DNA from 3 places in the Paenibacillus sp. MDMC362 genome. Region 1 is predicted to be linked to each of the others. Evidence: riboswitches for the same ligand, from Rfam matches in the RefSeq annotation. Region 1 holds a riboswitch; each other region holds the start of a gene.
What was found. A riboswitch is a leader RNA that binds a small molecule or an ion and turns the genes downstream of it on or off. The one in region 1 is predicted to bind cyclic di-GMP.

Region 2: another riboswitch for cyclic di-GMP. It lies ahead of DP091_RS21175 (FAD/NAD(P)-binding protein); the one in region 1 lies ahead of DP091_RS28160 (transglutaminase-like domain-containing protein).
Region 3: another riboswitch for cyclic di-GMP. It lies ahead of DP091_RS11615 (Ig-like domain-containing protein); the one in region 1 lies ahead of DP091_RS28160 (transglutaminase-like domain-containing protein).

Annotation. Positions count from the first base shown of each region.
Region 1 covers NZ_QLYT01000069.1:55,302-66,064, forward strand. The annotation lists gene DP091_RS28155 (LPXTG cell wall anchor domain-containing protein) at 1-1,063, opposite strand, end outside; gene DP091_RS28160 (transglutaminase-like domain-containing protein) at 1,351-2,151, opposite strand; cyclic di-GMP riboswitch class I at 2,165-2,253, opposite strand; cyclic di-GMP riboswitch class I at 2,311-2,397, opposite strand; gene DP091_RS28165 (ABC transporter permease) at 2,669-3,622, shown strand; gene DP091_RS28170 (carbohydrate ABC transporter permease) at 3,635-4,564, shown strand; gene DP091_RS28175 (ABC transporter substrate-binding protein) at 4,654-6,150, shown strand; gene DP091_RS28180 (sensor histidine kinase) at 6,290-8,053, shown strand; gene DP091_RS28185 (response regulator transcription factor) at 8,028-8,789, shown strand; gene DP091_RS28190 (ABC transporter substrate-binding protein) at 8,822-10,345, shown strand; gene DP091_RS28195 (DnaJ family domain-containing protein) at 10,513-10,763, opposite strand, start outside.
Region 2 covers NZ_QLYT01000042.1:1,022-11,784, reverse strand. The annotation lists gene DP091_RS21210 (MATE family efflux transporter) at 1-1,187, shown strand, start outside; gene nikA (nickel ABC transporter substrate-binding protein) at 1,221-2,804, shown strand; gene opp1B (nickel/cobalt ABC transporter permease) at 2,823-3,755, shown strand; gene opp1C (nickel/cobalt ABC transporter permease) at 3,752-4,654, shown strand; gene DP091_RS21190 (ABC transporter ATP-binding protein) at 4,635-5,486, shown strand; gene DP091_RS21185 (ABC transporter ATP-binding protein) at 5,452-6,255, shown strand; gene DP091_RS21180 (methyltransferase) at 7,188-8,225, shown strand; cyclic di-GMP riboswitch class I at 8,455-8,549, shown strand; gene DP091_RS21175 (FAD/NAD(P)-binding protein) at 8,832-10,325, shown strand; gene DP091_RS21170 (methyltransferase) at 10,459-10,763, shown strand, end outside.
Region 3 covers NZ_QLYT01000022.1:399-11,161, reverse strand. The annotation lists gene DP091_RS11630 (Cof-type HAD-IIB family hydrolase) at 1-426, shown strand, start outside; gene DP091_RS11625 (SGNH/GDSL hydrolase family protein) at 441-1,547, shown strand; gene DP091_RS11620 (CehA/McbA family metallohydrolase) at 1,656-7,670, shown strand; cyclic di-GMP riboswitch class I at 8,299-8,386, shown strand; partial or broken gene DP091_RS11615 (Ig-like domain-containing protein) at 8,621-10,763, shown strand, end outside.

The DNA of each region.
Region 1 (10,763 bases):
ATTGGCCGCGATCTACCGTTACGGTCGCCGTCGACTCCACATTTTCCATCCCTTCGCCTGACAGGACGGCGGTATTCTCAAACCGTGACTGTTGACCGATAAGCTTCGTCGAAAAGCGAATTTCGTAAGCTTTGCTGATTGTTTCATCCTGGAATGCAAGCTCCAGCTTGCCGCCACCGCCTGTTTGAACGGTGTACTTGCCGGCATCCAGCCGTTCGCCAAGAACCGCCGAGCCGTCACCGTTAACCTGCAGATTGTATACCTCAATGGAATCCCCGATGAGCTCCAAGCCTTCAGGCATTTCATCGGTGATGACCGCGTGCTTGATCTTATTGAGCGACTTGTTAATCTGTACCGTCCAATCGATCCGGTCTTTGCCAATCGCTTTTCCTTGCTTCTCGATCAGCTTTCCGCCTTGCGGCTTCAGATTCACGACGACGGTCTGAACCCCACCCTTTATCGGAAATGCAATAATGATTTCAGTGCTTCCTTTAAGAACTTCCTTCTTAAATTCTGTGCGAATTTCCAGCTTGCCGCTGATGTTGGAATGATTCTCCACGTAATCGTTGAAGGTCATCACAACTTTCCCGTTCCGATCAACCGTAAATCGGCCAACTTCGCCTTGACCGGCAAGGAGCGGTGCGTCAATGTCCGTAAAAATCTCAAACTGCATCGGCAGCTCGAAAGTGAATGTATCCCCCTTCTTGTAGCCGTGTCCGTTCGGTAGCTCCCATTCGTAGCTGAGATTAACCGCTGCACCGATGTCCAGGCTGCTGTCCGGATTATACACCGCATCAACCACGGTACCGTTCACATCGGTTAATACGACTTTGGTGAGTATTCCTTCCATGTCGACTGCTGGTGCTGGCGTGTTATATACGTCATCCGTGACTGTCTTTGGCTCGCTAACTTCTAATTCCTGCACGCCAGTCTCTGATTCCTGCACAGTAATGGCTGATGGCTGCTCGCTACCCGCCGCATTCGCCGTCCAAGCAAATGTGCCCAATAGGGTTTGAAACAGAAGCAGCAGCGCCACAACAACTCCACTTACTTTTTTCTTCATAATCTCTCCCTCAATCTTATCATTACCCTCGTAATATTCGGTTCCGATCTTACTTTTTCGTGCGCTGATTCGTCCCATGCTTCTATCAAAATGCATGCCAATAATGGACTTCACGAGCCATCATCTTCAGGACCTGTTACGGGCGCACGATTCATTGGTGTCTGTATTTTCCTTCAGAACCCAGCGGGCTTCCTGCATTATATCGGCCAAAACTATACAATTTCTATACAACCGAAATAAGCCTTGGACATAATCGTCCAAAGCTTAGTTTTATTGCTACGCATTAATTAGTAGTATTTGGTTGCTGAATAGCTGGAGGCATCTTTAATCATTTTGTATCCGGCCCCTTTGCTTTTCCAGCTTGCATCGACGGTTGTGTCAATGGTTACCCACTGCCCGTTCAAATATACTTCATTCCAGGCGTGGTAGACATCGACGTATTCCGAGGTTCCCATGACAAGCTTTGCCGGAATATCGAGGCTTCGGAGCATGGAAGCGAACAGGGAGGCGTAATCGTAGCACATTCCCTTTTGTCCAGCGATCGTGCGGTTGCTATCGGGAAGGTAATCCGTCAGCTTGCTGGATGCCAGAGCGTTGTCGTACCGAACCGTCCCGACGATATATTCGTAGACAGCCTGTACTTTTTCCTTGTCGGAGTGAGCAGTGCGGGTTAGCTTTTTCGCAAGCTGAGCAGCCTTGCCCTCTTCGCTCCAATCGACATTTTGTACAGAGTTCAAAAATACTTGGCTGCCGTTCGTCAGTTGAAGTTTAACTGCCGCTTCCTGTACGATCTTGTATTTGCTGCCGCTGACTTGTTCGAGCACGGAAATCTTGTAGTTCCCGTTGCCCATCTGCAGTGGAAAAACTTCCTGCTGCTTCGCCCTCGAAAGCCCATATGTATATTGATCCTGACCTTTTCCGATCATGAGCTTCGTTTTGGTGCCTGCTTTCACGTCATACCGAATGACGATTGCCCCACGATCCAGTTCCTCCAAGCCCAGCCAATCTTCAGATGGTGCAGCTTGTACAACCGGAGCCCATATCAGTAACGCAAAAAGTCCAATTATCGCGAACATTGCGTTGCGCATGCTGTAACTCCCCTTCGGTGGCCAGGCTGCCATTTGACATTTCGTCAAGAAGGCCCTGTAGCTTTGCGTCCTAGTCTTTCGACAAGTTTGCCATTATCGTATTAGAGTTTCACAGGATTCAGTGGATGTTTGTCCAAAAAAACAAAAAAAGCGTCTTCGTTCGGTAGCTGGCTGTCATTGACGTTTCGTCAAGAAGACCCTGTAGCTTTGCGTCCTTGCCTTTCGACAAGTTTGCCGTTATCGTGAGTAGCTTTTGTGAATACATCATATCAAATATATCCATTTCTATCAATAAAAAAATTAAAATTTGTAATATTGTTATAGGTCCCACAGAGCTGTCTAATCCGAACGTTTGGCTCTTGTTAATTAATCGACCAATAGAGCAATAAATCTTTTGAATCTAACGTTTGTTGACTATAGTATCAAGTTTGTTATCTGGAAGCATCGAATCTTCCTCTTATACAATAAATCTAACAAGTGCACGACAAGCGAGACAACACCGTAAGGAGTGACAAACATGAGCTCACAAGCCGAACCTAAAAAACGAAAGCGCTTACGAATACGCTGGCACAAGCAGGATACGGAACTAACCCTCTTGGCGCTGCCGACCACGATTTGGTACATCCTGTTTAGTTTCTTACCGATGTTCGGGATCATTATCGCCTTTAAAAATTTCAGAATTAGCGGCGGCTTTTTGAGCAATGTGTTTAACAGTCCATGGGTAGGCTTCAAAAACTTCGAATTCTTGTTCAAATCGAATGACGCCTGGATCATTATTCGCAACACCATTGGATACAACATTGTGTTTATCGTCCTGGGGATTGTTCTGCCCGTTCTATTCGCGATTATGATCGGACTCCTCCACAGCCGTAAAGCAAGCAAGGTCTATCAGACGATGATGTTCCTCCCCTATTTCCTATCCTGGGTGGTCGTATCTGCGGTAGGCTGGGCTTTCTTAAGCTTCGACAAAGGAATTGTCAATCAAATGCTCGTCAGTATGGGCAGCGACCCGATTAACTGGTATATGGAGCCGAAATATTGGCCATTCTTCTTGATTCTCTTAAATGTCTGGAAGGGCCTGGGCTATGGTATGGTCATTTATTTGGCAACCATCACGAGCATCGACAGCACCTATTATGAAGCAGCTGTTATTGATGGCGCTTCGATTTGGCAGCAGACAAGATTCATTACATTGCCCATGCTCAAGCTGGTGATCGTCATGATGTTCATCCTGGCCGTAGGGCGCATATTTTACACCGATTTCGGTTTGTTCTATCAGGTCACGCGAGACTCCAATTCGCTGTTCAACGTGGCGACCACCATTGATGTCATGGTGTATAAACAATTGAAAACCGCCACCGTAGGGATGGCATCCGCAGCCGCATTCGTACAGTCTGTTCTGGGATGCGCTACGATTCTGATCGCTAACTGGATTGTTCGTCGAATCGATCCGGATAGCGCGATGATGTAAGGAGGCAAGACGATGACACCAAAAACCACTTACGAGACGGGCCTTGAGAAGTTTAACCGTACAAATAAAGCCGTCAACCTGTTCTTCAACCTGGTATTTATTATTTTGGCGCTGCTCTGCGTCATACCTGTAATCGTTGTTCTGTCCATCTCCTTCTCCAGTGAGGAGTCCATCCGAGAGACCGGATATCATCTGCTGCCGGTTGCTTTGTCGGCCGAGGCTTACGTTTACATCATCAAGCAGGGAACGATGATTCTGCGGGCCCTCGGTGTATCGGCCCTCGTTACCGTGGTCGGTACCGTGCTCGGGGTGCTGCTAACCGCCTCCATGGGTTACGTTCTCTCTCGCCCAAACTACAAGCTGAGGGGCTTTCTGACTTGGGTGGTATTCATCCCGATGGTATTCAACGGCGGCTTGGTGTCCAGCTACTTCATTAACACGAATTTACTGGGACTGAAAGACAGCATTTGGGCGCTTATTCTCCCGCTCGCCGTTTCATCGTTCAACGTCATCATATGTAAAACCTTTTTCAAAAGCACGATTCCCGACGGGCTGATCGAATCAGCCGAAATCGACGGCGCGAGCCAGCTGCGAATCTTCTTCTCGATCATCATGCCGATCTCGCTGCCGGTCATCGCCACCATCGGATTGTTTCTCTGCTTTGCTTACTGGAATGACTGGTTTCAATCCATGCTGTATATCGACAACCAGAACCTGTATTCCCTGCAAGCGCTGCTCAACAGCTTAATGAGCAATGTCGATGCACTCGCCAAGAATGCAGCGAGTATGGGCGTTAGCTACGCCATGCTCGTCGCAACGATGCCGAAGGAATCCGCCCGCATGGCGGTCGCCATTCTCATCGTGCTGCCTGTAGCATTCGCCTACCCTTTCTTCCAGAAGTATTTTATTTCCGGATTGACGGTCGGCGCCGTGAAGGGCTAATGACGAAATAAACCAAGACAAGCTTGGTTTATGATAAATATCCGCTGAACAACACTCAGGTAATTTAACTTCAAAAAGGGGGAAATGAAATGAAAAGAGCATTAAAGTTCATCTCTACGCTGTGCGTGCTGACGCTTATGTTGACCGCTTTGGCAGCCTGCGGCGGCTCGAAGCCTGCTTCCACAACAGACGGATCCCAAGCGACGCCGGACACATCCAAAGACTCCGAAACGACAAGCAAGGATATTCCGACGCTAACCTGGTGGACCATCGGCGGCCAAGTACCGAACAATTTCAGCAAGGCGGTCGATGCCATGAATGCCTATACGGCCGAGAAGATTGGCGTGAAGGTCGACATCAAGGTAGCCAGCTGGGGCGAATGGGACACCAAAATGAACACCATCGTGAATACCGGCGAGCCCTTCGACATCATGTTCACGAACAGCGGTAAATACAGCAAGCAAGTGACAATGGGCGCGTTTGCCGATATTACGGATCTGGTTCAGAGCGAAACGCCGGACTTGTACAAATTGATTCCCGAAAAGGTATGGGAAGGCACCAAGATCGGCGGCAAATATTATTCCGTTCCGACATACAAGGATTCCGCGCTGACGCAGTACTGGGTATTCGATGACAAGTATGTGCAAAAGTACAATATCGACATCAACAATATCAAAACATTGCAGGATCTGGATAAGCCGCTTCGTGACATGAAGGCCGGCGAAGGCAAAAGCTTCTATCCGCTGCCAATGACGCAAGGCGAAGGCTTGAACGGTTTCTTTAACGAATATGACGATTTAACGCTGGGCTTCCCTCCCATCGGCGTAAAAGCGGACGATGCATCGCGCACGGTCGTCTCCGTTCTCGAGCAGCCGGATATCATGGCAAATCTGAAGCTCCTGCATCAGTGGTATCAGGATGGCATCATCAACCCGGACGCTCCGACGAAGACGGAGAACGACAAAGGCAGACCGTTCTTTGCAGCCCAGGCATTCCCGGGAGCCGAGGTCAGCTGGCAAATCAATGACGCCATTGAAAAGTATAATATGGTACAGCATTATGGACCGATCTATACCACCAGCACGATCCAAGGCTCGCTAAACGCGATTTCAGCGAATTCCAAGTATAAGAAGGAAGCATTGAAATACCTTGAATTAGTGAATACCGATCCTAAACTTCGCAATATGCTGGCATTCGGCGAGTTAGGCGTCGACTACAACAATGTCGATGGCGAAAAGGTGATTGAGCGTACATCCGATACTTGGCCGCTGGCTGCCTACACGCAAGGCACATTCTTCAATTTGGCGGTGACCCAGGGCGCCCCTGAAGATCAATGGGAGCAGGTTAAAAAGCTGAACGATGCAGCGACCTCTTCCACCGTTCTGGGCTTTGCGCTGGACATCACCGATCTTCAGACCGAAGTGGCGAACTGCCAAGCCGTATGGGATAAATACAAATATGAGCTGATCACGGGCGCATCCGATCCGGAAACCATGGTGCCGAAGATTACGGCTGAATTAAAGTCAGCCGGCATGGACACGATTATGCAAGCTGCCCAAGAGCAAATCAACAATTACTTCAAGTAAGATTACAATCAGGCGCATCCCTTAATGAGGCTCTCTTAAGGGGTGCTTTTTCCTTAGATCTATGAAGCTGGGCGCTAATCGTGTTAAATTGAGATATGGCAACATCTGTTTCAACGACCTGCTGCAATCGAGGTGTCGTATGGGCTCTTTTTTGCAAATCAAAATTTATCGTCACAAGTTTATTGCCTATGTCATCTTCGTCGTGGTCATCGGACTTACGCTGGGTACGCTGACCTGTGCCATGCTGCTGAATCAATGGGTTGGCAATGCCCGCATCGAGGCGGCCAATGCCTTCTCGCGCGTAGAGAATGAGCTGCAGTATGATGCCGATCGCATCGAGGCTTACATGCAGCGAATGTATTCCAATCCCGCTCTGATGGATGATGCTCGCAGCTTTTTAAGCAGCAGCGCTGAGGGTTACTTAACCCGCAGGCTGCAGAACAGCCAATTCTCACAGCCGCTGGTTTCTTTTCCGGAGGATGTGAAGACCTATCTGTACAGCTGGGCGCAGGGCGAAATCACGCAGATAAGCACGCATACCGACAAGTATGGCAATGTCGTCCGTTTTAATGATAACGGAATTGCAAGCTTTACCTTCGGGCTTCCGAATACGGATGAAACTTTTCGCGATACCTTGATGAAGGGGTTCGTATACCGCAAGAAACTGTCGAATCCAACGTCAGGTTCCCAGGAATTCGGTGAGCTGCGCTTCTTGGTCAGCAGCGAGCAGATCTTTAAATCCGTTCAAAGCTTCCGATTGGGTAATGCCGCTGCAGTCAGCCCCTCCGGTGAAATATATCTGATCGGTAACGAACAGGACCGGGACCTGGAGGAGTTATCCCGACTAGCCGCGGCGAAAGAACGCAGTCACGGCATTATTTCGAAAGGCGTTTTGAAGCATATCTTTTATGTCTCCTTTCCATCCACCAAGTTTAATTTCAAATTCGTCAGCATCATCGATTTATCTATGCTCATCCGTCAGCATGCCGGGATGCTGATCACCATCTTTATGATCATATTGACGGCCATGATCAGCGTGCTTCTGCTCATTGCATACAATATGCGGGATGATGCCCTCTTCCTGCGCCGCATCATTCAATCGATTGGACGTGTGAAGATGGCCAATTTCACGCCTAACCGCCCTGCCCGTTACCGTCGAAATGAATACGGCATGATCGCCCGGGAATTGGACGATATGATTCAGCAGCTGGATAAGCATATCCGCAACGAATATCTGTTAAAGATCAAACAGCAGGAAACTGAAATGAAAGCGCTTCAACATCAAATTAACCCCCATTTTTTATACAATACGTTGGAGGTGATCCGCTCCACTGCTCTTGTCAATCAAGACAGGGACACCGCTGATGCCATTGCAACGCTGGGGACGCTCTATCGTGATATCGTCAAAAAGGAAAATATCATTTCGATTGCGAGCGAACTGGAATTGCTGCAGAAGTACTTGGAGATTATGGAGTTTAAGTATCCCGAGCGTTTTTATTATCAAGTGAATGTAGAGCCGGCGCTGCTGCATATCCCTACCGTGAAATTCTGGATGCAGCCTTTGGCTGAGAATTTTTTTATCCACGGTTTTAACGCGAATCATGAGTTTAATTTGTATGTCGTTAATGGCTATGAAGCCGAAGATGGTTACGTACTGGAATTCGTGGACAATGGGCGCGGTATTCCTCCGGAGCGTTTACGTACCGTTCGAAGCACAATGTCTAATCATGATGAACCTTCTTCCCATAGTATCGGACTGCGCAACGTATATACGCGCCTTCACTTTTTCTACGGGAGCGGCTTTTCGATCGAGATTGCGAATAATGAGGAAGCTGGAGTCAACATATCCGTGCGGATTTCAAAAGAGGTGATTGAACATGTACAAACTGATGATTGTGGATGACGAACCTCAGATTTTGGAGGGAATGAAGCGAATTCTGGATTGGAAGCAATACGGATTTGGCCGGATCGAGACCTGCGAATCCACGGACGAAGCCATGTCCAAGGTGGTCGACCTGCTGCCGGATGTCGCCATATTCGATGTTTGCATTGGCAAGGAGCTTGGATATGAAGCGATCCGCAGGCTGAACGAATTTCAAATTCCTACGAAATATATCATTATGAGCGGCTATAGTGAATTTACATATGCCCAGGAAGCCATTCGGTGTGGCGTCAAAGACTATCTGCTCAAGCCTGTGGAACGCACCAAGCTGCAGCAGGTGATCGAGAAGATCATCGTCGAGGATCTGGGCGGTTCGATAGGTAACAGGAACGGCGAAAGCTTGAACAAGGACCCGGTATTAGGTGTAAGCCACGACAGCTTATCCAAGCTGGTCAACCGCATCCTGCTGATGATCAGGACAGAGTATGCTCAGAATATCACGTTGAAATCCGTAGCGGAGCGTTTCCAGATGAACAGCACCTACCTTGGACAATTGTTTCTTAAAGAAACCAACATGAAGTTTTCCGAATACCTCATGGCTTACCGAATGCTTCTTGCGCAAGAACGAATTCAATCAACAGATGAGAAGATTTCCTACATCGCCTTTTCCGTCGGCTACAACAATCTCAACTATTTCTATACGCATTTTCACAGCTTTTTCCGAAAATCTCCTTCTGAACTGCGGGGAAAAGGGTAACAGCGAACGCGGCGAAAAAAAGGAGGGTATCGATGATGTTAAAGCACCCAAGGCCCACACGCATCTTCATGATCATCAGTCTCATAATGCTGCTGACATCCTATACAACCGGCTGCTTCCGACAGCCCGGATACAACGACCAAACATACGATGGGGACACGGTAAATCTGATCTATTATACGATCGGCGAGCCCGACAAGGATCTGCAGCTCGTCAATGATAAAATCAATGAAATCATGGCTCGTAAAATCGGTGTGACGATCACCTATGTCAAGGTAAGCTGGCAGGAGTATGAGGATCGTCTGAACACACTCATATCCGCCGGCAGCCCGTTTGATATCGCCTTTGCACCTGAGTATGCAACGACCGCTATGCGCGGCGCCTGGCTGAAGCTGGATGACTACCTTGCCGGCCTGGGCAAGGAAATGTACGATGCCATTGACCCAACCTTTTGGCAGGGGGTACGCATGAACGATGGCAGCATTTACGGTGTGCCGACCAATAAAGAGTTAGCCGTGCTTGATCAGTGGATGTACCCCGCTTCCATCGTCAATAAATATAATATCGACATTACCAAATACAATACGCTGGAATCGCTTGAGCCGCTGCTTCGGATGATTCATCGGGAAGAGCCCGCCTACATCCCCATGGAATTGGATCGAGATTCCCACAATTTCTTCACTCTCCATGGATACGAATATATTATGAACCATAAATTGCCCTTGATGATCAAATCACTGGACCCGAGCGCTCAGGTGGTGAATATTTTCGAAACCAAGGAAGCGCGGCAGGTGCTGGATACGTTGCGGCGTTATTACAAGGAGGGCTTCATTAATGAGGATGCCGCGCTGCGAGAGCCCGGAGGACTTAAACGCGGCGCCAAAGTGTTCTGGAAGTCTTCGGGCGGCGGTCCGCTCTCGGAGACGACTTGGAGTAAGGATCGCGGCTACAAGATTGTAGCCCATCCCGTAACTCCAAGCACCGTCACCACGGAATCCGTTCGGGGAGGCATCATGGCCGTGAATGCCAACACCAAACATCCCGTAGAGTGTATTAAATTTTTGAATTTACTCAATACGGACCCCGAAATACGAAACTTATTCAACTATGGGATCGAAGGCGTGCACTACACGCTGGATGAACAGGGGCAAGTCGTTCCAACTACGGAGATGGACAGCCATGGCGACCCGCTCCCGGATGCGCCTGCAAGCCGTTATTCAGGTGTACAATACACGCAGGGGAATTGGTTTATCCTGAAAACCATGGGCGGCGATAACCCGGATCCCCTTGACAAGTGGGATCAATTCCGCAAATACAACGCTGGCGTCGTCAAGTCCACCGTGCTCGGCTTTACGCCCGATCTATCCCAGCTGACCGCTCAAACCGATAACATCGAGATGGTCTGGCATAAATATTATCCGAGCCTCATGACAGGCTCCGTCGATGTGGATACGATCCTCCCCAAGTTTAACGCAGAGCTGAAGCAGGCGGGCATAGACGACGTAAGGCAGGAAGTGCAGAAGCAGCTGGATGCTTGGCGGAGCAGGGCAAGGTGAGTGCTGGCAGCTGGGTTCCTCCGGGGACCAGTGGACCTTGACCCCCACATCGAGACATGGATCCTATTCGAAAAAGACCTGAAGCGGAGCTTCAAGGTCTTTTTCGCCGTATTTTCCACTTGGTCCCCTGTACGGTGACAGGAAGGAAATACAGTTAGGGTAATTAGCTACTCCCATTTATCATAGGCTGCGTGCAAATTGACTTCGGACAGGAGCCCTTTTTGCAGCTGTGGATTCGGAACCATTCGGTTGTACTTTATAATCTTTAGATTAATGGCCTCAAACTCTGTCTCTGGAATCGCAGCCGACTCCGATCGCTCCAAGAGCCGCTTGATGTCGGCAGCGATTTCTTTTCTCAGCTCGACCCATGCTGGCTGGTAATTCGCGTTCTTCATGATCCCGGTCAGAACATCCCCGT
Region 2 (10,763 bases), on a different contig from region 1:
TTGGTGGAGTAGCTGTGGGAACATTAATATTTAACAACCTGTATTGGTTATTCGGTTTTTTAAGAGTAAGTACCACGGGGTTTACGGCTCAAGCGGCTGGAGCCAAGCACGACGAGCAGCTTGCATATGCCTTCATCAGACCTCTGCTGATCGCGATTTTGTTAGGCGTGGTGTTCATCACGGCACAAAAGCCCATTTTGCTGGCTGCCATGCACCTCATTGGGGGCAGCGATGCAGTGCTCCAGCAAGCTGGAATCTATTTTGACATACGAATTTGGGGAGCTCCCTTCGCGCTTCTGAATTATACCATTACGGGTTGGCTGATTGGGGTGTCGAAGGTTAAATTGACCTTGGTTTCTCAATTGTTCGCAAATGTGCTAAATATGCTCCTTGGAATATGGTTAGCCGTGCAGTTGGACTGGGGAGTTGCTGGTATTGCAGTTGCCACCTTGGTGTCTGAAATAATCAGCGTAGCAATTGGCTTCGTGATCATTCGATACAGCAAGCAATTCGCACTAGTTCATCTCCAGATAAGAGAACTGTTTGATCTTTGCCATATTAAAAAAATGGTGATTGTGAATCGCGACCTTTTCCTACGTACGATTTGCTTATTGGTGATGACCAGCTTGTTTATGGTTCAAGCGGCTCGAATGGATGAAACAGTATTGGCAGCCAACGCCATATTGCTGCAGCTCCATTATTTGCTAGCCTATGTGTTCAGTGGCTTGGCTAATGCCTCCAGCATTGTTGCTGGACAGGCTGCAGGTGAAGGAAATATCAATGGTTATCGGACTGCGTTGAAATTATCAGCAGTCTGGGGAGCGCTCTTTGCCGTGTTGATGGGGCTTGTGCTCATCGTTGATCCGTTAGACTTTGTGTCATGGTTTACGGGCGACCTACAGGTACAGTTGGCCGTGCGGGAACATATGTTTTGGATCGCGCTATACAGTATAGCCGGTGTATGGGGGTTGCAACTGGAAGGCATATTTTCAGGGGTAACACAGGCTTGGGCCATTCGCAACGGCATCTTTATATCGCTGCTCATCTACATTCCCGTTAACTGGATAGCAGGGTTGTCGTGGGGTAGTCACGGCATATGGCTGTCTTTCGTTATCTTTCATTTGATGCGTACTGTTTGTACCTCCATGTACACCGGGAGAGTACAGCGGTCGATATACTCATCTTAATTACATCTACTACAATTATATTCAGGAGGATTCATGAAAAAGAAACTTTTACTTGCTATGTTTACGTTACTGATTGTATTAACAGGCTGCAGCCAGGCTAGCAAGAATAACCCTGCGGCAGTGGACAAGAACGAACTAGTGTTTGCCAGCACCAAAGATATTCGCGATATTAATCCGCATCTGACGGGTGGCGAACTCGCTGCACAAAATATGGTTTTTGAATCTCTGGTCATGAATACACCGGAGGGCGTTAAACCCAAGCTTGCTGAGAAATGGGAGATCTCGGAGGATGGTTTGACCTATACGTTCCATTTAAGAAAAAACATCAAATTCAGCGATGGTGAACCGTTCAATGCGGAGGCCGTCAAGAAAAATATTGATGTCGTCGTAGCCAACTATGAGAAGAATGCCTGGCTGAATCTGGTGCAGGTTATTGATTCAACTAAAGTTGTCGATGAATATACGTTTTCCTTGACACTAAAAACACCATATTATCCGACGTTGGAGGAGTTGGGGCTTACGCGTCCTTTCCGAATGATCTCCCCTAAATGTTTCATCGACGGAACAACAGCGAATGGCGTCAATGGTTATGCAGGCACGGGACCCTATATATTGGCCGAGCATAAAGACAATCAATACGCGTTGTTTAGTGTCAATGAGAACTATTGGGGAGATAAACCGAAGATTCAGCATGTTCGTTGGAAGGTCATGCCGGATCACCAGACGATTCTACTTGCTCTGCAGAACGGCGAGATTGATCTCATATTTGGCGCGGACGGCGACATGCTAGATGCTAATGCCTTCTCCTCCCTGCAAGACGAGGGCAAGTATGTAACGAAGATCAGTCCGCCATCCGGTTCGCGCTCGATATTGCTGAACAGCAAGCGAGAAGCAACTTCTGACAAACTGGTTCGCGAGGCATTGCAATATGCCATTAACAAACAAACGATCGCGACCGGCATTCTCAACGACACGGAGCAAATTGCGGATGTCCTGATGTCTAAATCCACTCCGTACGCCAACATTGAGCTTAAGGTTCGTTCCTATGACACCCAGAAGGCCGAAGCTTTGCTGGATCAAGCAGGGTGGGCAAAATCAGACGATGGCTACCGTTATAAGGATGGGAAAAGGCTTAACCTGATGCTGTCCTATAATTCTGATAATGCGCAGGAGAAAACGATTGGGGAATCGATGCAAAATGATCTCAAAGCGATTGGCGTTGAGCTTGAACTGTTGGGTGAAGAAAAGCAAGCCTATTTCGACCGTCAAAAATCCGGTGAATTCGATTTGCAATACTCTTTATCCTGGGGCTTGCCTTATGATCCACAAACCTATGTGTCAACCTGGCGTGTGCCTTCGCATGGTGATTATCAGGCTCAGGCAGGTCTGGAAAAGAAGAAATGGCTGGACCAAACGATCAGCGATGTTCTCGTTGAGCAGGACGAAACTGCGCGGGCGGAGAAATATGAGCAAATATTCAGCTATGTGAATGAAGAGGCTGTGTATCTGCCGTTGACTTATTCCGTTGTCAAAGCGATTCATGCCGAACAGCTTAAGGGCGTTTCCTTCAATGTATCGCAATATGAAATCCCGTTTGAGCTCATGTATTTTGAGTAAGCAGAGAGTGAGTCCTTTATGAAACAGTATGTAATAAAACGCATAGCAGGTACCGTTCCGCTCCTGCTGCTGGTTACCTTCTTGGCGTTCATTCTAATTAATTTAAGAACTAGTGATCCGGCAGAGATTGCTCTGCGTGTAAATCAGATTACCCCGACCGAGGAACTGGTCCAGAGCATGCGCGAAGAGCTCGGACTTGACGATCCTTTTCTTATCCGATATAAAAACTGGATTATGGACAGCTTTCAAGGGAATTTGGGTACCAGCTACGTCAATAAAAAGCCTGTATTGGAAGAAATGCGTCAAGCGATTCCTCCAACGCTTGAATTAGCGGGGGCTACACTTATAATTATTGTCCTTTTCAGCGTTTCCATCGGGATAATCTGCAGCATCTTCGAGAATAGATGGCAGGATCGTTTTTTGCGGGGCTTCATCTTTTTGCTGTCAGCGATGCCAAGCTTCTGGATCGGCTTGCTGCTCATGTGGTATTTTTCGGTTTATCTGGGGTGGCTTCCGACAAGCGGGAAGAATGGTCCTTCATCCATTATCTTGCCGGCCGTCACCTTGTCACTAACCTTTTTATCCACCTATGTCAGACTGATACGCAATAATATGATTCAAAATACGCAAGAAAATTTCATTCTTTATGCCAAGCTGCGCGGACTCAAACAGAGCACTGTGATGTGGAAAGTGTTTTCCAATTCGATTCAATCGGCTCTTACCGCGTTCGGCATGTCTATTCCGCGTCTGATTGCTGGGACTGTTGTTGTTGAAAATATATTTGCCTGGCCCGGCATAGGTCGTTTATGCGTCAAGGCTATTTTTAACTCGGATTATCCTGTGATCCAGGCTTATATTCTGATGATGGCCGTTTTATTTATCGTTTGCAATTTATTGGTAGATATTGTGGTCGTGATGATAGATCCACGTTTGCGGAGGGAAGCCAAATGAGTTTTTTCAAGCGTCTTCAACAGGATAAGCTGGGTATCACTTGCTTGATGTTTTTGGGCGTGGTCTCCCTTGCAGGGATCTTCGCCCCTCTAATTGCTCCGCATGATCCGACCTTACTTCAGGTGGATATGAAGCTTGCCATGCCAAGCGCAGAGTACCCGCTCGGGACTGATCATCTGGGAAGATGCTTATATTCACGGATTTTATTCGGCATACGCACCACGTTCTTTTATGCTCTACTCGCTATGAGTGTGACGATTTTTTCCGGGGTCGCATTTGGAATTCTAGCCGGCTATTCGAACGGAAGAGTCCGGGAAGTCATTTTGCGTTTCTGCGACGCTATGCTGTCTTTCCCGTCAGAGGTGATGATTCTAGCTATTATCGGCATATTGGGACCCGGGATTATGAATATCGTGATTGCGAATATTTTGTCCAAGTGGGCCTGGTATACACGGATGATCTATAGCAGCGTTCAGCAGTATCGATCAAAAAACTATGTAAAGTTCGCTCAAGTCCATCAGGCTTCTCCAATCTATATTATGAGAAAGCATATTGTTCCCGGGATCTCCGGTGAAGTAACCACACATTCGACCCTAGAGATGGGCTGGGTGATTCTAAGTATTTCGTCCCTTTCCTTCCTTGGATTGGGCGTGCAACCTCCTGCTCCTGAATGGGGAATGATGCTGAATGAAGCGAAGAATGTGTTGTTCACCCATCCCTGGCAAATGATACCTGCCGGTATTACCATTCTGCTTGTCATCGTCGCGCTAAATTTTCTCGGTGACAGTCTGCAGCAGGCCATGAACTCGAAATCTTACATGGCAAGCCCGAAGCAACAACGCAAGCTATTCCGCTTGGGTGAGGGGAGGAAGATGGTAAGTGACCATACTGACCGTTAAGCATCTTAATATTGTTGATCTCAAGACCCAAAGAAGAATTGTAAAAGATGCTTCCTTCTCGGTGCAAAAAAATTCTTGCCTTGGTATTGTTGGGGAGAGCGGTAGTGGAAAGACGATGACTGTTCGGGAAATTTTGGGTGTGAATCCCCGCTGGATTCAATCTGAAGGAGAGATTATTTTCGAGGGCCGAAATATTTTGAAGGACAACGAAAAACAGCGGAGGTCCATTCGGGGTCTAAAAATCAGTATGATTCTTCAGGATGCAATGACGGCTTTCAATCCCATTGAGAAAATGGGCTTCCAGATGAAACAAACTTTTATGCAGGTATTGGGGGTATCCAGAAGAGAAGCTGAGCGATTGAGTTTGGAAAGTTTGAAAAAATTGAATTTCCCGGATTCGCTTGCCGTTTATAAGAGTTATCCTCATGAGCTGTCCGGTGGGATGCTTCAACGCTGTATGATTGCGATTGCTCTTGTTCTGAAGCCGGACATTATTATTGCGGATGAGCCTACAACAGCTCTAGACTCCATTAATCAATTGGAAGTCGTCAATCAATTTCAGTCCTTAAAGGAAATGACGGGTACCACACTGATCCTCATCTCCCATGACCTGGGAGTGGTGCAGCGGTTGGCCGACAGCGTTATCGTCATGAAAGATGGAGAAGTGTTGGAACAGGGCTCGGTCACTGATGTTTTTAATGAGCCTAAACATGCCTACACCCAATATTTAGTTAGCACGCGCCTGCAGCTTTCAGATAGCTTTATGAACACTTTGCATAGCGGGGGGAACAAAGAGAATGATTACGGTGGAGAATCTCCAGAAAAGCTATAAGGCTGACCGTGGGCTGCGGAATCACACCCAAAAGCATGTACTGACCGGCGTCAGCTTTCATCTGAACGATGGAGACTGTCTGGGCATTGTAGGGGAGAGCGGCAGCGGCAAAAGCACGTTATCCCGGATTCTGCTTGGATTAGAAACCAGTGACGGCGGGACCATTCGGATAGATGGTGTGCCTCATAAAAAGTGGATTAAGCAAAACAAAGGAAAATTCAGTGTCGTGTTCCAGGATTATCGAACCTCCGTCAACCCGAACTGGACCCTGCGGCGAATTATCGAGGAACCGCTTTGTATGCTACGAAGCGGCAAAAACGCTCATGCCGAACATGAAACGATCATTGCAGAGCTGATGGAGCGGGTAGAGCTGCCCCTTGACTATCTAAAGAAGTATCCGCATGAGCTAAGCGGTGGACAGCTGCAACGCGTATGCATTGCGCGTGCCTTGACCACGCGGCCGCGCTATCTTGTTTTGGATGAAGCCATTAGCTCGCTCGACGTTTCTGTGCAATCTCAAATTCTATCCCTTTTAAAGGAGCTCCAGAGGGAGTTTCAATTAACATATTTATTCATAGCGCATGATCTGCAAGCCGTAGCCTATATATGTAATCGCCTAGCCTTTCTGAGGGATGGGGTGATTATTGAGGAGCTTGATTGCAACCATTTTATGTGTGCACAGAGCGAATATGTGAAGTTACTGGTGAACTCGATCCTTCCCTTTCAATCGAGATTCAACCGGACGAGTAGCCACAATGTTAATTCATGATGAAAAGTTTCGATTTCCTATATCTGGGCTGGGATTGACCTTAAGCGTCTAAAGAAATAAGTAGAAGTAACCATGTACCCGATGCTTTCATTGCAGCACACTTGACTCACAAAATATTGAGATAGGTTATTCTTCTGACGTTACATCCAGCATTAGAAGGACTGCGTGGATTTCAAAAAAAGGAAGCTCCTTTTGGGTAGCTTCCTTTTGTTTATTTTGTGTATATGTTCAGATGCTTGCACGGTCTCCAGGACAAAGCTTTATTCATAGTGTTCTCGGTATGAAGATCGCTCAAGGAACACATTAGAGAATGCTTTTGTGTCAATTATGTTTCATGATTTATTGTCGAGGGATAAGAAGAACGTCCCACTGAAAGTTGCTATTTTAGAGGCTTTTTATTTTATCGGTACAAGTTCTTGTCCCGAGCCAATGAAAAGAACTTGTACCGATTGCCGTAGAGGACAAAAACATGTTCCGATTACCTTAGATGAGTATCTAACTATTACCGTTAAGTGCATTATGAACGGTAAATATTTGCCTTGATGCAAAAAGCATGGAGCAGTCCTTATATTGGTTATCAGACGGTACCAGCATGCAATGTACAAGGGTTATCCGTTAATTCTAGTTTCGCAGTTACACATCTTTCACTTCCATTAGATATAGATGAGTTATAAATTAATAGAAATACCCAAAATTGGGTATTTCTATTAATTTATATTCTATCCATAATAATAATAATTAAGTGAGCACTCATAACTATAAGACTCAATAAAATGCTCGATTGAATCACTAAGAAATAAAACTGACTCTAAGGTGGCGACATAAAACTGAGGGGAGGTGATAAAAATCAGAATTTACTTACGGATGCTTTATGACCATGTGTAGCGAGTAATTGGCATCTTTATTTACTAACGAGGAGGTTTGTTAAGAACATGATTGAGCACAAAAATGATACAAAACTTTCCGAAAGTGAAACTGCAGGTCTATTCTTGTTGGAGAGGTCATTGGATTATGTCTACTCGGCCGCGCTTCGGGCTGTAGCTCTCCTTGGCGTTGCGGATCATCTGGTGGACGGGCCGAAGACAGCTGCCGAGCTCGCCCAGCTTACGGAGGCAGATGAGTCGAGTCTTTACCGGGTACTGCGGTTACTCGCTACCAAAGAGGTGTTTCGTCAGAACGAGAGCGGACAGTTCGAGTTGACCGACACAGCCCAACACTTGAGAACGGACGCTCCGTCGTCGCTGCGGTCAGGTGTACTGTGGGTCACCGATGAAGTTATGTGGGGCTCTATCGGCGAGATTGTTCGGAACGTCCGTGGAGATACTTTCAAGAAGATTCATGGTAAGAACTTCTTTGAATACTGGAAAGAGAGGGGGGTGTCGTCTGACGGTTACGATTTCCACTTCGCATATGATTCATTCTCGAATAAAGAGAACGAGTTCCTTGTACGAAATTATGATTTTCCGAATGGCGCAACCGTCGTCGATGTCGGAGGTAATTTAGGCGCCTTGCTGCTGGGGATCTTGCGGAGAAATCCTACGTTGTACGGAATCTTGTTCGATCAGCCGCACGTCGTGAACAGGAACCGGCTCGGGGAGTTGGGCGACGACAAACGTTGGGAAATCGCTCCAGGGGACTTCTTCAAGTCGGTTCCGAATAACGGGGACTTCTACATGCTAAAGTACGTCATACATGACTGGAACGACGAGGATTGCATCCGGATCTTGCGTAACTGCCGAGAGGCGATGGCTCCTGGCGGCCGGGTACTCGTGATGGATCCCGTCATCCCGCCGGGGAATACGCCGCATATAGGTAAATTATTAGACCAACTCCTCATAGGGGTTTGCGAGGGAGGTCGTGAACGAACGGAAGAGGAGTTCCACCGATTGTTCGCCAGGGCCGGCTTACGGCTGAATCGCATCATCGATACCGGCTGCCACATTTCGATCATCGAAGCAGTAGCCGACTGAGGCTCGGGACAGGCTCACTTTAAGGTAGCTCGGATCGGTCATGAAGGTGTGTTTACTTAAATTAGTAGCACACCTTTCCGAGCTGGCTCTGGTAAAACCTTTAGAAGCGTTGCTTAGGACATAGTCTCTTATAATAGATACCCATTTTTGGGTATTTTTTTTGACTGGAATATTGCTTATACTGACTCCAAAGTTGATGTTATTTAATCATTTGACAAAATCATACTTCGTACGATAATAGCAAACCCACCGAAAGGTGGCGACGCAAAGCTAAAGGGGCTAAAGCGGATATCATCATGATCGCGATGCCAGCCAGTTGCCGAATACGACGGAAACCTCCGTCTATTTCAAACACGTTTGACGGGGATTTTTGTGTTTCTACTTTAATCTCGTAAAGGGGGTATGCCGCGCCATATATTATAGTTTACGTTTTAAAAACTAATAGCAACGGAACTGGAACAGGATCGCAGCAGCTAAATGCTCAATAAAACACTTTCCCAAATAGCCATAGCCGGAAAATTGGTATCAGGATAGTTTGGCTCCGTTCGGTACGACATCATCTTTAAAAGATTAGTAGGTGAAATCTACCTTGAGGGGTGATCTCCAATTCGCGTCGCTCTCGTAGGAGGAGGACCGGCAGCAGTATGCATGTTGGAAAGTCTTATTCGTGTCCGTGACCTCCTGAATCCTTATGCATATTTGGACGTAACTGTGTTTGACCCATCGCCAAACCCATGGTGCGGCCCTAATTATGCGCCCGATATGCCCGAGGCCTTAACAAATGTATACACTTCTGACATGTCAGTACGATATTGGGACACGGAGCACGTTGCCGACTGGTTAAAAGCTAACGGCTATGCACACTTTGCAGGCACCATGTTTGCGCCGCGTGCAATAATCGGCAAGTATTTTCAGGATTCAGCGAAAAAATCGATAGCATGCATGAATACTTTCGAATATATACGCGAACAGGCTACTAAAGTGACACTAAGCGACTGTGTTGCCGTAGAAACACCGACACGAAACTACAAGTTTGACTATGTAGTCTTATGCATGGGCGGTGCAACCAGCTCAGATCCCTACGGACTTCAAGGACAAGATAAATTTTTTAGTACACCTTATCCTTTAAAAGAAACCTTGAGTAGCATAGGCGCCGATGAACGCGTAGGAATTATAGGTTCTGGGCTGTCCGCAGTAGATCTTACGCTTGGATTAATGGCAAAGAATCATCGTGGACCTATTACACTCATGTCGCGACGAGGACTTCTTCCTTCGGTACGTCGTCCACCAGTCAAGTACAGTTTGCAGTATTTTACGGTAAAAGGCGTTGAGGATATTGTTGCTGCAAAAGGAAGCTTATCTATCAGGGATCTTATCAAACTAACATACAGGGAGCTTGATCACGCTGGAGCATCAAAACAGGAGATAATCGATGAAGTACTTTCAGAACGCTACGGAATCGATCGATTACGGCTTCAAATGGCACGTTTGGATGACGGCGGGATTGCAAGTCAGCTTTGCATCAAAATACTAGCAACTGCTTGTGAGGACGCGTGGTACTTTCTAAGTTGCGCCGAGAAGAAATTTTTATACAGCAATTTTCGGCACATTGTTTACAGTCTATGTTGTCCCATGCCGAAACATCGTGCAGCTCAAATACTTAGACTTGCCGATTCAGGCCAGCTAAGCATTCTACGGGGACTACGGTCAGTTTCAAAGGATGAACAAGGTCACTTTGTAGCTTTTGCAGAAGGTAACTCAACCATTCGCTTTGATAGAGTATTCTCAGCTATTTCCGGTGAAAGTCGACCCTCTCCGCTGGCTTTGCCACTCATAGAGGGATTGCTGAAAACTGGACAAGCGAGTCCCCATCCCCTTGGCGGTCTCAATGTTGAGCGCACAACCAGTAGACTAATAGATGCCCTCAACCGACCACAGACACAAATATACGCACTTGGTAACACCGTTAGCGGAGCGTTATATATCTTTAACGGGATATTCTTGCTTGCGCGGCGTTCAGCCCATGTTGCCCAATCGATTGTCGAACACCAAAAAGCGACAAAAACAGCACGACACAGCCCCAGGTCGATATACGCATAGCCAAGTCCAGTATCCAGGTCAATGTTGACTATACTTACATCGTGCAATCCATGTGGAAGCAGGTCACGAATTAATCGTGTCACGACAATCTACCGTCTCTCAATAAAAACTTAACTTATAGGAGGTCTTCATAATGCTAGAAACCGAAAAAGACGTTGCAGTTTCTGAAAGTGAAGCGGCGGCACTGTTCTTAATGGAACGGACGGTGGAGTACGCCTACTCAGCAGCACTTCGCGCCGTTGCTCTCTTCGGAGTTGCCGATCATCTGGTTGACGGGCCGAAGTCGGTTGCCGAGCTGGCCGAGGCCACCAAAAGCGACGAGTTGAGGCTCTATCGGATACTGCGGTTGCTTGCTAGTCGGGGGGTGTTCCGTGAGAATGAGAGCGGACAGTACGAATTAACCGCCGCGGCAGAGTTCTTGCGAACGGATGTGCCTCT
Region 3 (10,763 bases), on a different contig from region 1:
GGCTACAGCGTGGAGAGCTTGACGGGCGACAAGGATTGGACGGCTGAGATGTTCGAGAGGGATTGGATGAAATTCGGAATCGGCAGCCATGATCAACAGAAGCTCGCGGAAATTAAGGAGGAGCTGCTCCGTTGGGGGACGCTCGAAGTTACCCGTTCGGCCCTTACGAATATGGAGATATCAGCTAAAGGAACTACCAAGGAAAGTGGAGTGCGTGAGGTTTGCCAGATGCTGGGCTTCTCGATGTCCGATGTCATTGCGATGGGAGACAGCGATAATGACGCGAAGCTATTGAAGGCGGCAGGTCTCGGTGTGGCGATGGCCAACGGTGAAGAGCATATCAAATCGATAGCGGACGTTATGACGGCTACCAACAACGAAGACGGCGTTGCTCAGGCGATTCAGAAATATGTATTCCAAATGTGAGGGAGTAGAAATAGATGACCGTTCAATCGAAAGAGATAAACTTAGATCAACTGGGCGGAACGATATACCCGAAGGCAACCAATGGCGAACAGCTGAGATGGCATTCTCCGCTTGAAGCGCCCTTTCACATCGCGGGCTTCCCTTGGCTTGCGCAGGATGGGATATACAGACGCCTGCCCTTGGCTTCAGGGACTGTCTTGCCGCCTGCGGTTGATACGCTTGCTTATTGTACGGCAGGTGGGCAAATTCGCTTTCGCACCAATTCTTCAAGGCTGGTTATAAGGGTGCGTCTTGCCGGACCGGCGAATATGTATCATATGCCGCCTACAGGGCAGTGCGGGGTTGACTGCTATCTTGGAGAGCCGGGAGAACAGAGCTTTATCACCACGGCTAGATTCAAACCTACGGAAAGTGAATATGAATCCCAGCTTTATCAGTGGGATACACAAAAAGATGTGGCCGTCACCTTAAACTTGCCGCTCTACCAAGGGGTAGAAGAGATATGGATCGGTGTAGATCAGGATGCCGCCATAAGCGATGCACCTGCCTATGCAAGCAGTAAACCCGTCATTATATATGGAACTTCGATTACGCAAGGGGGATGCGCCTCTCGGCCGGGTATGGCTTATTCTAATATTCTCAGCCGTATGATTCCGGTGGAGTTCGTAAATCTTGGCTTCTCGGGGAATGGAAAGGGCGAGCCGGAGCTAGCGCATATCATGTCGGAAATCGATGAACCGGCGCTATTCATTCTTGATTATGAAGGGAATACGGGCGAGGCCGGGAACATCGCGCGAACGCTGCCTGCGTTTATCCAAATCCTGAGAGAACGGCATCCCGAAGTTCCTATATTAGTAGTCTCAAGGATTAGCACTGCCGAAGATCAGTTCTATATGGAGAGGAGGGAGCTTCATGATCGCCGCAGGCTGATCCAGATCGAGAATGTGGAACAGAGGCGGACAGAAGGAGACCGTAATATCCATTTCGTTGACGGCTTGAAGCTGCTGGGCAATGATTTCGTCAATGATTGTACGGTAGATGGAACACATCCAACGGACCTCGGATTTTTGCGCATGGCACAGTCGCTTGCACCTATCATTAAGCCATTGCTGCAGCTGTAATGAACAAGATAGATGGTATGAACAGCCTTCGGACTGCACTTTTTGGTTAGGGGCTGCTTGTTTATCCACCTGTAACACCATTTAAGCCGAAAAAGGAGAGGATTTTGATTGAAGTCTAATAGAAGAAGTCTGCCTTTTATTGTGATGGCTTGTTTCATTGCGGGGGTTGTTAATCTTTGTTACGGCATTAATGTATCCGCGTCTTCAGATAAAGAAGAAGGTGTTTCTCAAAAACATAGAGCTAAGTACTTAGGAGCTTCACTGTTCAAAGGTCACATGCACAGCCATACATCTCTCAGTGATGGGATATTGTTGCCTAATGATGCCTACCAGTTTGTGAAAGCTAATACAGACTTTGATTTTTTTGCAGTGACTGAACACGACGTAACCTATGACATCAGTACGGGCAGTGATTTTATTACGAATGTTCAAGACTCTTATTCAGAAGAATACAAGCTGCTGCATGAGCAATCCGATGCTCACAATCGCGATAACGAATTTATTACGCTGCCAGGTACGGAAGTGACCTGGTATGATGAATCGGGTCATATCAACCTATTTAATGCCCCATGGTTTGCAAGAACACATGGAGTAGGCGCGGATGGCACTTGGGGCTGGAGCGACATCAAATATGATTTGCCAACCTTTTACGCAAGACTTGCCCAAGATCCTCATGCAATTGCTCAGTTTAATCATCCACGTTTGTCAGGTAATTGGAGTTTCAATGAATTCAAACATTATAACCGAGACGTTGACAGAAACCTTAATATGATCGAATACAAATCCTCAAATGATTTTGCAGTCTATACCAAGGCATTAGATCAAGGCTGGCATGTTTCTCCTGTGTTTGGCGGAGACGAGCACAAAGGAAATTGGGGAATGGTTCAGCCCCATGTGACCGGTATGTGGGGAGATAACCTTACAAGAGAAGGTCTTTACGAGGCGATGCGAAACCACCGCACCTATGTATCATTTGATCGGAACCTAGAAATGGCGGTTTCAGCCAAAGGTCAGATGATGGGGGCGATCCTTCCGGCCAAAACAAAAGAAATTGAACTTAAAGTAAGGATAAATGACCCTGATGCTAATGATATTTTGGATAAAGTCGTGATTTATAAAAACAGCGGTGAAATTCTCAAGGCGTATCGTAATATTGCCAGTCATAAATTTGAAAAGGAAGTAACCTTAGCAACTAAAGATGGGGATTATTTCATCGCTAGAGCTTTTCAGGCTGACGGTGAAGAAGCTATAAGTGCTCCAATTTGGATTGGTGATGAAACGAGGGGCACGGTGCACGCGCCTGAAATTACGGTTCACGGGCAATATCCGGACACCATTAAGCTCGGGGACCAAGTAGAAGTGCTGGGCGCTTCGGCAACAGATAATCGCGGTCAATCCTTATCGGTTGAAGCCATCGTTTTAAACGATAAGGGAGAGGTAGCCGTAGCAAATCAGCATTTCAAGATCGATATGTATGGAGAGTATTTCATTAAGTATGTAGCAACCGACGCTCAAGGAAATACGCGTGTTGAACTTATCCGATTGCTTGTTGATCAACAAAATCTGGATGCTGATAAAGTTTTAAATGAATTCCAACCCATGGTTAATGTAGGTGAAAACGAACATGAAGTAGGAATAAACTTGGTGACCGATAAGGCATTAGAAACAGCGTATGTTCAATATAAACCGGAGTCGGCGGCGACGTGGGACCATGCGGAAGTGGTACAAGCGGGAGTCTCTTATTTTCAAGCGGCCTATGGTGATACGTATGACAAGAGTAACTATCGCGTGCTTGCAGCTCATGAAGCGAATTTAACAGATCTCGACTTAGGGACTACGTATGACTATCGGTATGGAATGTCACCGACTGGACCTTGGAGCAGCAGTTATAGCTTTAGGACCGCGCCAGCTTCAGAGGAAGCCGTTATGTATGTGATGGGGGATCTTGGAGTTCCGGATCGAAATCCGGAAAGCTTACAGCTCTTTAAAAATATGCTGGACGTTCTGCAGGAGAAAAATTCAAACGGACAGACGGTGATTCAAGTCGGAGACTTGGTCGAGAACGGCGGCAATATGTATGCTTGGGATGATGTGTTTAACCATATTTACAACCATGATATGGGGCTGGTTTCCGCTCACATTGTCGGGGACCGTGAACGTGCGACAGAGCGGAAGCTCGTGCCGTTCTCCGGGTTTTTCAACCTGCCGAAGAACGGTGAAGGCAGTTACCGGGAAACGAATTATTCGTTTGATTATGGCGATATGCACATTGCTGTTCTGAATTCTGTGCTGGATTTTGACAAGCAGCTGTCATGGCTGGAGCAAGATTTGCGGGCAACCGACAAGAAGTGGAAAATCGTTATGGGGCATTATCCTTATTATGGCGGTCAATCCGGCGATGAGACCGGTATGGACATGATGAGAGTGAAATTGTCTCAAGCATTTGAACGGCTTGGCGTTAGTTTGTATATTGGCGGTCATGATCATGTGTATAAACGGACAACCATACGAGACGGTGTAAAAGATATATCGGAAGAAGCGATGAATTTAGGCACAACTTTTGTGACCGTTGGTTCATCAGGTCCAACGTTCTATGATAACAAGTCATTTGACTGGGATCATATCGTGTATGATGAGAATAAGCAGACGGGTGTTATTTTAGAATCAAACGATCAATCGCTCACCTTGAAAGCTTACAACAGCGACGGTGTTGAGGTTGATTCATTAACGATTAAACAACCCGCTAATTACTTGGAATTAACGAGCGCAATTGTGGAAAATAACGTCTTGAAGGGCGTTGGGGTCTTGAATTACCCGAGCTCGCTTGAACGTGTCACCGTGATCGGGGAAAAGCGGGATCATACAGGTGAACAGCTGTTGGAAACGGTTATTCAAGAAGCAACGCTGGAACATCTCGGACGAGAACAAATCATCTTATTTGATAACCCTCTTGCATTTGGCGATGAACATACGATCGTCGTAAGATTGGTTAATAATCCAATCGATCAAGAGCCGTTAACGGACCCGTTCATAGCTAAAGAAGGAATGCTGGGCGATGGTTCGGAAGGCAACCCCTATCAAATCAAAAGTGCCAATGGACTTTATAAAATGCATGAATTCCCGGACAAACATTTCATTTTAGATCGGGACATTGATGGGAATGGCGTTTTTATCGAGGCAATTGGCGCGAATGGCACTCCATTTACGGGTACGTTTGATGGGCAAGGGCATACGATTACAGATGTTATGATCTCTTCAGGCGGCGCAGGCCTCTTTGCCATTAATGAAGGGACGATTCGAAATGTAGGAATCATCCATGCAGACATTGATGTTCGCCGGAGCAATGTTGGGATCCTGGTTGATCAGAATGACGGAATTGTGGAGAATGTCTACACTACCGGATCTATTCGAGGCAATTCCACAGTTGGCGGTCTTGTGGGCTACTCAAACGGTATCGTTAGAAACAGTTATTCAACAGCTACAGTAAATGCAAGGGGCAAGCAAGCCGGCGGCCTGATCGGGATTACGAATCGGGGAAGTATAACCGAACAGGTCTATGCCATGGGAGCCGTAATAGCAGAAGAATCCAATGCCGGCGGCATCAGCGGATACGGTTATAACAATACGGTCATTCAAAATAGTATGGCATTAAATCCATCGATTGTTACAGGTACGGCATCGAATCGAATTGTCGGCAGAGTGTTAGCTGGGGAGACGGCAACTTTAGTCAATAATTACGCCGATGAAAATATGTTTGTTAGCAGTGAGAGCGTCACGGTTCCCGATCCAAACAATGAAAAAGGACAGGGGGGCGGTGCAGAAGCATTCACGAAGCCAGCTTTTTTCATGGAGACCCTCGGTTGGGATTTTGATTCGGTCTGGATCTGGAATGAAGATGCCAAGCGTCCATTACTGCAAAGGAATTTGGAACAAATTAACGAAGATCATATTCCAAAGCCGAAGCTGGATCGGAATGAAGACGGGTACTACATCATCCGTTCGATTCAAGAATTAAAGACGATTTCCGAATTTCCAAATGAAAATTATATATTGGAAAACGATCTTGATTTTGAAGGGCAGCTATTTGAACCCTTATTCAAGGGGACGCCTTTCCTTGGCATTTTTGATGGAAATCATAAATCCTTAGACAATTTCAAATCACAAAATGGCGGCTTATTTCATCTCAATGGCGGAACGATTAAAAACATTGCCATGATTAATGCAAGCGTCACTGGCGGGAGTAATATAGGCATACTCGTTAACACGAACAACGGGACGGTAGAGAATAGTTATGTCACGGGCTCCATCCAAGGCTCCAGCACCGTGGGCGGCCTAGCGGGCTATTCCAATGGCATCGTGCGAAACAGCTATTCTACGGCAGATGTAACGGCTCAGTTGAACCAGGCTGGCGGCTTGATCGGAATTACAAACGCAGGCAGTTTAACGGAGAACGTGTATGCATCTGGAGCCGTTCAGGCGCTTAGAAGCAACGCAGGCGGAGTGACTGGCTACGGCTATAATGATACGGTTGTTAAAAACGTTATTGCTCTCAATCCTTCAGTCGTGACGCCGACGATGGCGAACCGTGTGGTGGGACGGGTTCTTGCCGGGCATACCGCAACGCTTGAGAATAATTATGCGTTTGATGGCATGATGGTGGATGTAGAAGGCGAAAGTATTGCCGCCGCTGACAACAGAAAAGGTTTAGGGTTATCCCAGCAACAGGTTGAAAATTCCAATACGTATATCCATATATTGAAATGGGATTTTGAGTCGGTTTGGATGTGGAATGATGCTTTAAAACGCCCGGTATTGAGCGGTGATCCGGAAGAGGCAAGCGAGCCTGTCGTGCCTTTGGAAAGAAATGAAACGGGTTATTACAAAATCAAGTCCATTGCTGATTTGAACGTTATGGAAAAATTCCCGGCGGAAAAGTATATGTTGGACCATGATCTGGATTACTCTGGACAACCGGCTGAGTCGCTTTTTAAAGTGGTTTCGTTCACCGGTGTTTTGGATGGCGACGGGAAGAAAATAGTTAATTTTCATTCTTCGAGCGGCGGCTTATTCCATCTCAATGGCGGAGTGATTAAAAATATAGCCATGACCGATGCCAGCGTCACTGGCGGAAGCAGAATAGGCATACTCGTCAATACGAACAATGGCGAGGTAGAGAATAGTTTCTCAACAGGCTCCATTACGGGCTCCAGCACAGTCGGCGGTCTAGTAGGTTATTCTAATGGTATCGTAAGAAACAGCTATTCAACCGCGGATGTAACCGCTCAGGTAAGTCAGGCCGGCGGCCTAATCGGAATTACGAACTCGGGCAGCCTAACAGAAAACGTGTATGCGTCTGGAACCGTTCGGGCGATGACGAGCAATGCGGGCGGAGTGACTGGATACGGATACAATGATACAGTCGTCAGAAATGCCATTGCCCTGAGCCCTTCGGTTACGGCGCCAACGATGGCGAACCGGGTGATGGGACGAGTTCTTGCGGGGCACACCGCTACGCTCGAAAATAATTATGCATTTGACGGCATGAATGTGGATAAAGAAGGTGTCGCTGAAGGAGCATTGACAAACCTTAAAGGATTAGGCCTATCTGAAATTGAAATAGAGACTCCATCCACCTATACAGGCAGGCTAGGGTGGGACTTTAACGCGATTTGGAGATGGGACGATATTGCTAAACGACCTGTTTTACAATCGGTATCAGAAGGTAATGAAGAAGAGCCGGTTAGCCTGATTGAGCTTGAGCTCGAAGGAATGTCTACACTGGTCGTTGGCGAGAGTGATCAAACGGTGACTACCGCAGTGTACAGCGATGGAAGCCGTGAAAAGGTGGAGGCAAACGTCATCTATACAAGCAGTGATCCAACTATAGCGGAGATCAGCGCTAGCGGTGTAGTAACGGCGAAGTCGGAAGGAACCGTACTCATCACGGCAGAGTATGATGGCTTGACTTCATCCTATGAGCTAACCTTGACTCAGAAGCAAAGCGATATGGAGGGGGTCAACCAAGGCATGGATGAGGAAGTCACGTATCAGTTCACTTCTTCAGCCTTAGTCGGAATGGGGGAGTGGTGGCTCGGGGCCACCTTCCTGCCTTTATGGCGGTGAAGCCATGAGACTCCTTAAGCGGAACGACATTTATTATGCCGGGAAAGGTAAATAAAAGACCTGATTAAAGGAATCCCAGGTATTGGGCAGTTAAATGAAATGAGTCCGGTAATTATACTGGGCTCATTTCTTTATATGTCCGCAAGTGATTTATATTGGTCGATAAACCTTGCCGGTCCGGTTCCAACTTCGTATTTCTTAGCTGATAGGCCTCGTTAAGCTGAACAATATCATAAGTGACGGCGAAAAAATTCCGTATTTATGGTGTTGAATGAGAACCATGCCATAAGTAAAGAAAAGTTTTTCGGTCGCTTATAATATGAAGCGCAGGATCAAATCAGCAGATGACATTTACTCAGAAATTTTATGAATAGTGGGCCTTTTTATACCACAGAAAAGGGTCAATCTACTGGCATTACAGCTTCATTTTGTTAGTATCCATCAAGTCGCTGGCGTGTAAAGTTTTTGTATAGAAGTGAATAGTACAATTCGAAAGGGTAGAGAACCCTACTATATTAGACATAATTTGATAAAATACAACAAACATAAGACCTGAGTACCTTGTATTTTTATGAAAAAAGAATCAAAATTTAAGTAGTTTTGTTACCAAGTATTACATATAAAGCTCGTACGATAAGAGCAAACCTGTTGAAAAGCGGGGACGCAAAGCTATAGGGGCTAATGGTGCTATTGACCTATGCCAGCCAGTTGCCGAATACGATGGAAACCTCCGTCTATTGGCATTTGCTTTTTGGATGGAGGTTTTTAGTTATTCTATTGAAGGAGTCGAGTGCTGTGAAATAGCCGTAAGTCTAACGGTTTTTTTGAGTCGAATACTACAGCTCGTATGACCCTGACATAGCAGTTGAAAAAGTAGTGAAAAAGAGGTGAAAATGGGCCGTCACTACGGTGAAAATGGAAAACTTCACACAAGAAAGGAATGGGTCTAAATGCTAAGCAACAACATTAATTTGCGGAAAATTGGAGTTATGTTTCTGATTTTTACCCTTGTCTTCACGGGCCTTGGGGTAAGCTCAGGAATGCCAGTCAGCTATGCTGCTTCTTCGGAAGTTTTTGTATCCAGCGGTGGCGATGATACCAATGGTGATGGGACTGTAGGTAAACCTTATGCTACATTGAGTAAGGCTTATAGTCAGATTAGCGACGGGGGAACAGGAACGATCTATCTTCTGGACAATATCACACAAACAACTAAAAACGGAGAGGCACTAAAGCTTAATTTAGACAAGCGTGTTACGATAACTACAGCCCCTGGAGTAAATACTGTTACGATTAAGCGTGGCGAGCCAAGCGGTACTAATGCTCTTGATACGCATTTTGATTTAACTAAAGGCGAGCTAACATTAAAAAATATTATCATTGATAGTAACTTCAATAATCAGAAGATCAATGGAAGAATAGTTAATGTCTTTGGAGGTTCACAACTGATTATTGAAGAAGGGGCAGTTTTACGTGGAAGTAATTCAGGATTTAGTGGAAGCGTAATTCATGTCGACAACACAGGTTCGGTTGTAGTAATGAAAGGCGGAGAAATTCGAGGGAATAATTCCACAGGTGCGGCGGTCTTGGTTGATAATGGGTCACAATTTATTATGACCGGGGGCCTAATCACGGACAATATTGGTGGAGGAGTTTCATTCCGCAGCACTCCTGGTGGTATGCTCTTACTGTCGGGTGATGCACGTATCACGGGGAATACCAATAGTTCGGGCAAAGCGTTAAACGTTAATATGGCAAACTATAAAAATCTTATTCTAGACGGTGTGTTTACTGGTGAAGCAGGTATTACCACGCAGAGTATACTACCAGGAACGCAGTTTGGACAAGCAACAGATGCCGGTCTGGGCAGTGTCGAAAATTTGATTGCCGACTCTGGCTCAATTCTTGCAAGTTATGATGCTAATAAGAATTTGGTATGGCGAGCATTCAAGAATGACTTGAGCAAACCGAGTGCCGACGGCGAGGTAATGGGGAAAAAGCCGACGCTGACCGGGGTAACAGAACCTTTGGCGAAGGTAACGATCAAGATCGTTAGTGAAGCAGACCAGTCTATCGTTGTTTCTAAAGAGGTAACCGCTGACGGGAACGGGGACTGGGTGCTCCCAGTTGATATGGTCCTGAGCACAGGTGCGTATACAATCAGTGTTACAGCTAATAAAAATAAAACACAGTCGGGGACTGTGACTAGACAATTTGAAGTTTCATCCGATGTTTATGTATCTAGCGGCGGCAGTGACACCACAGGTGATGGAACTCGGAACAATCCTTACGCTACATTGTACAAAGGCTATCAGGAGGTAGTCGATGGTGGAACGATATATGTCATGGACAATATCGCTTTGTCGGTTACGGCCGATAAAAAATACCTTCATCTTGACCAAAACAAGAGTGTTACGATTTCTACAGACCCCAATGCAGTAGATACCGCTGTGATTCAGCGCGGCTCGGGAAAGGATGCGGCAAGCGGTGAGTCAGGAGATATAGATACACCTATTCGTCTTGAGAAGGGCCAGCTTACATTAGAAAATATTATTATTGATGCCAAGCTTGGGGAAGATTTCTACAGAGGAAGAATAATAAATGTCTATAATGATTCAAAACTGATCATTGAAGAAGGCGCTATTTTGCGTAACAGTTCTTCCTCATTTGGAGGAACCGCAATCTATCTCAAAGGTACTGCCCCTCAAAAAGCGGTTATAGAAATGAGGGGTGGAGAAATCACAGGTAATAAGCATTCGACTTCAGAACACAGTGCGGTCTTAATTGTTGATAATGCAGATTTCATTATGTCCGGAGGAAAAATCACTGATAATAGTGGCGGAGGGGTTGAACTCAGCACGAATACTAACACTCGGTTGGTTCTCTCCGGTACAGCACAGATCACAGGGAATAGTGGATTGAACAAACCCGAGCGAAACGTTATTTTGCAAGGGAATACGCTTCTTACTTTAAACGATGATTTTACGGGAGAAGCAGGTATTACCGCACATAATCGTATGGCTGTAGGAGCGAATTTTGGTGTAGCAGCCAGAGCCGGTTTACAAGGACTAGGTAATTTGTTTGCCGATAACG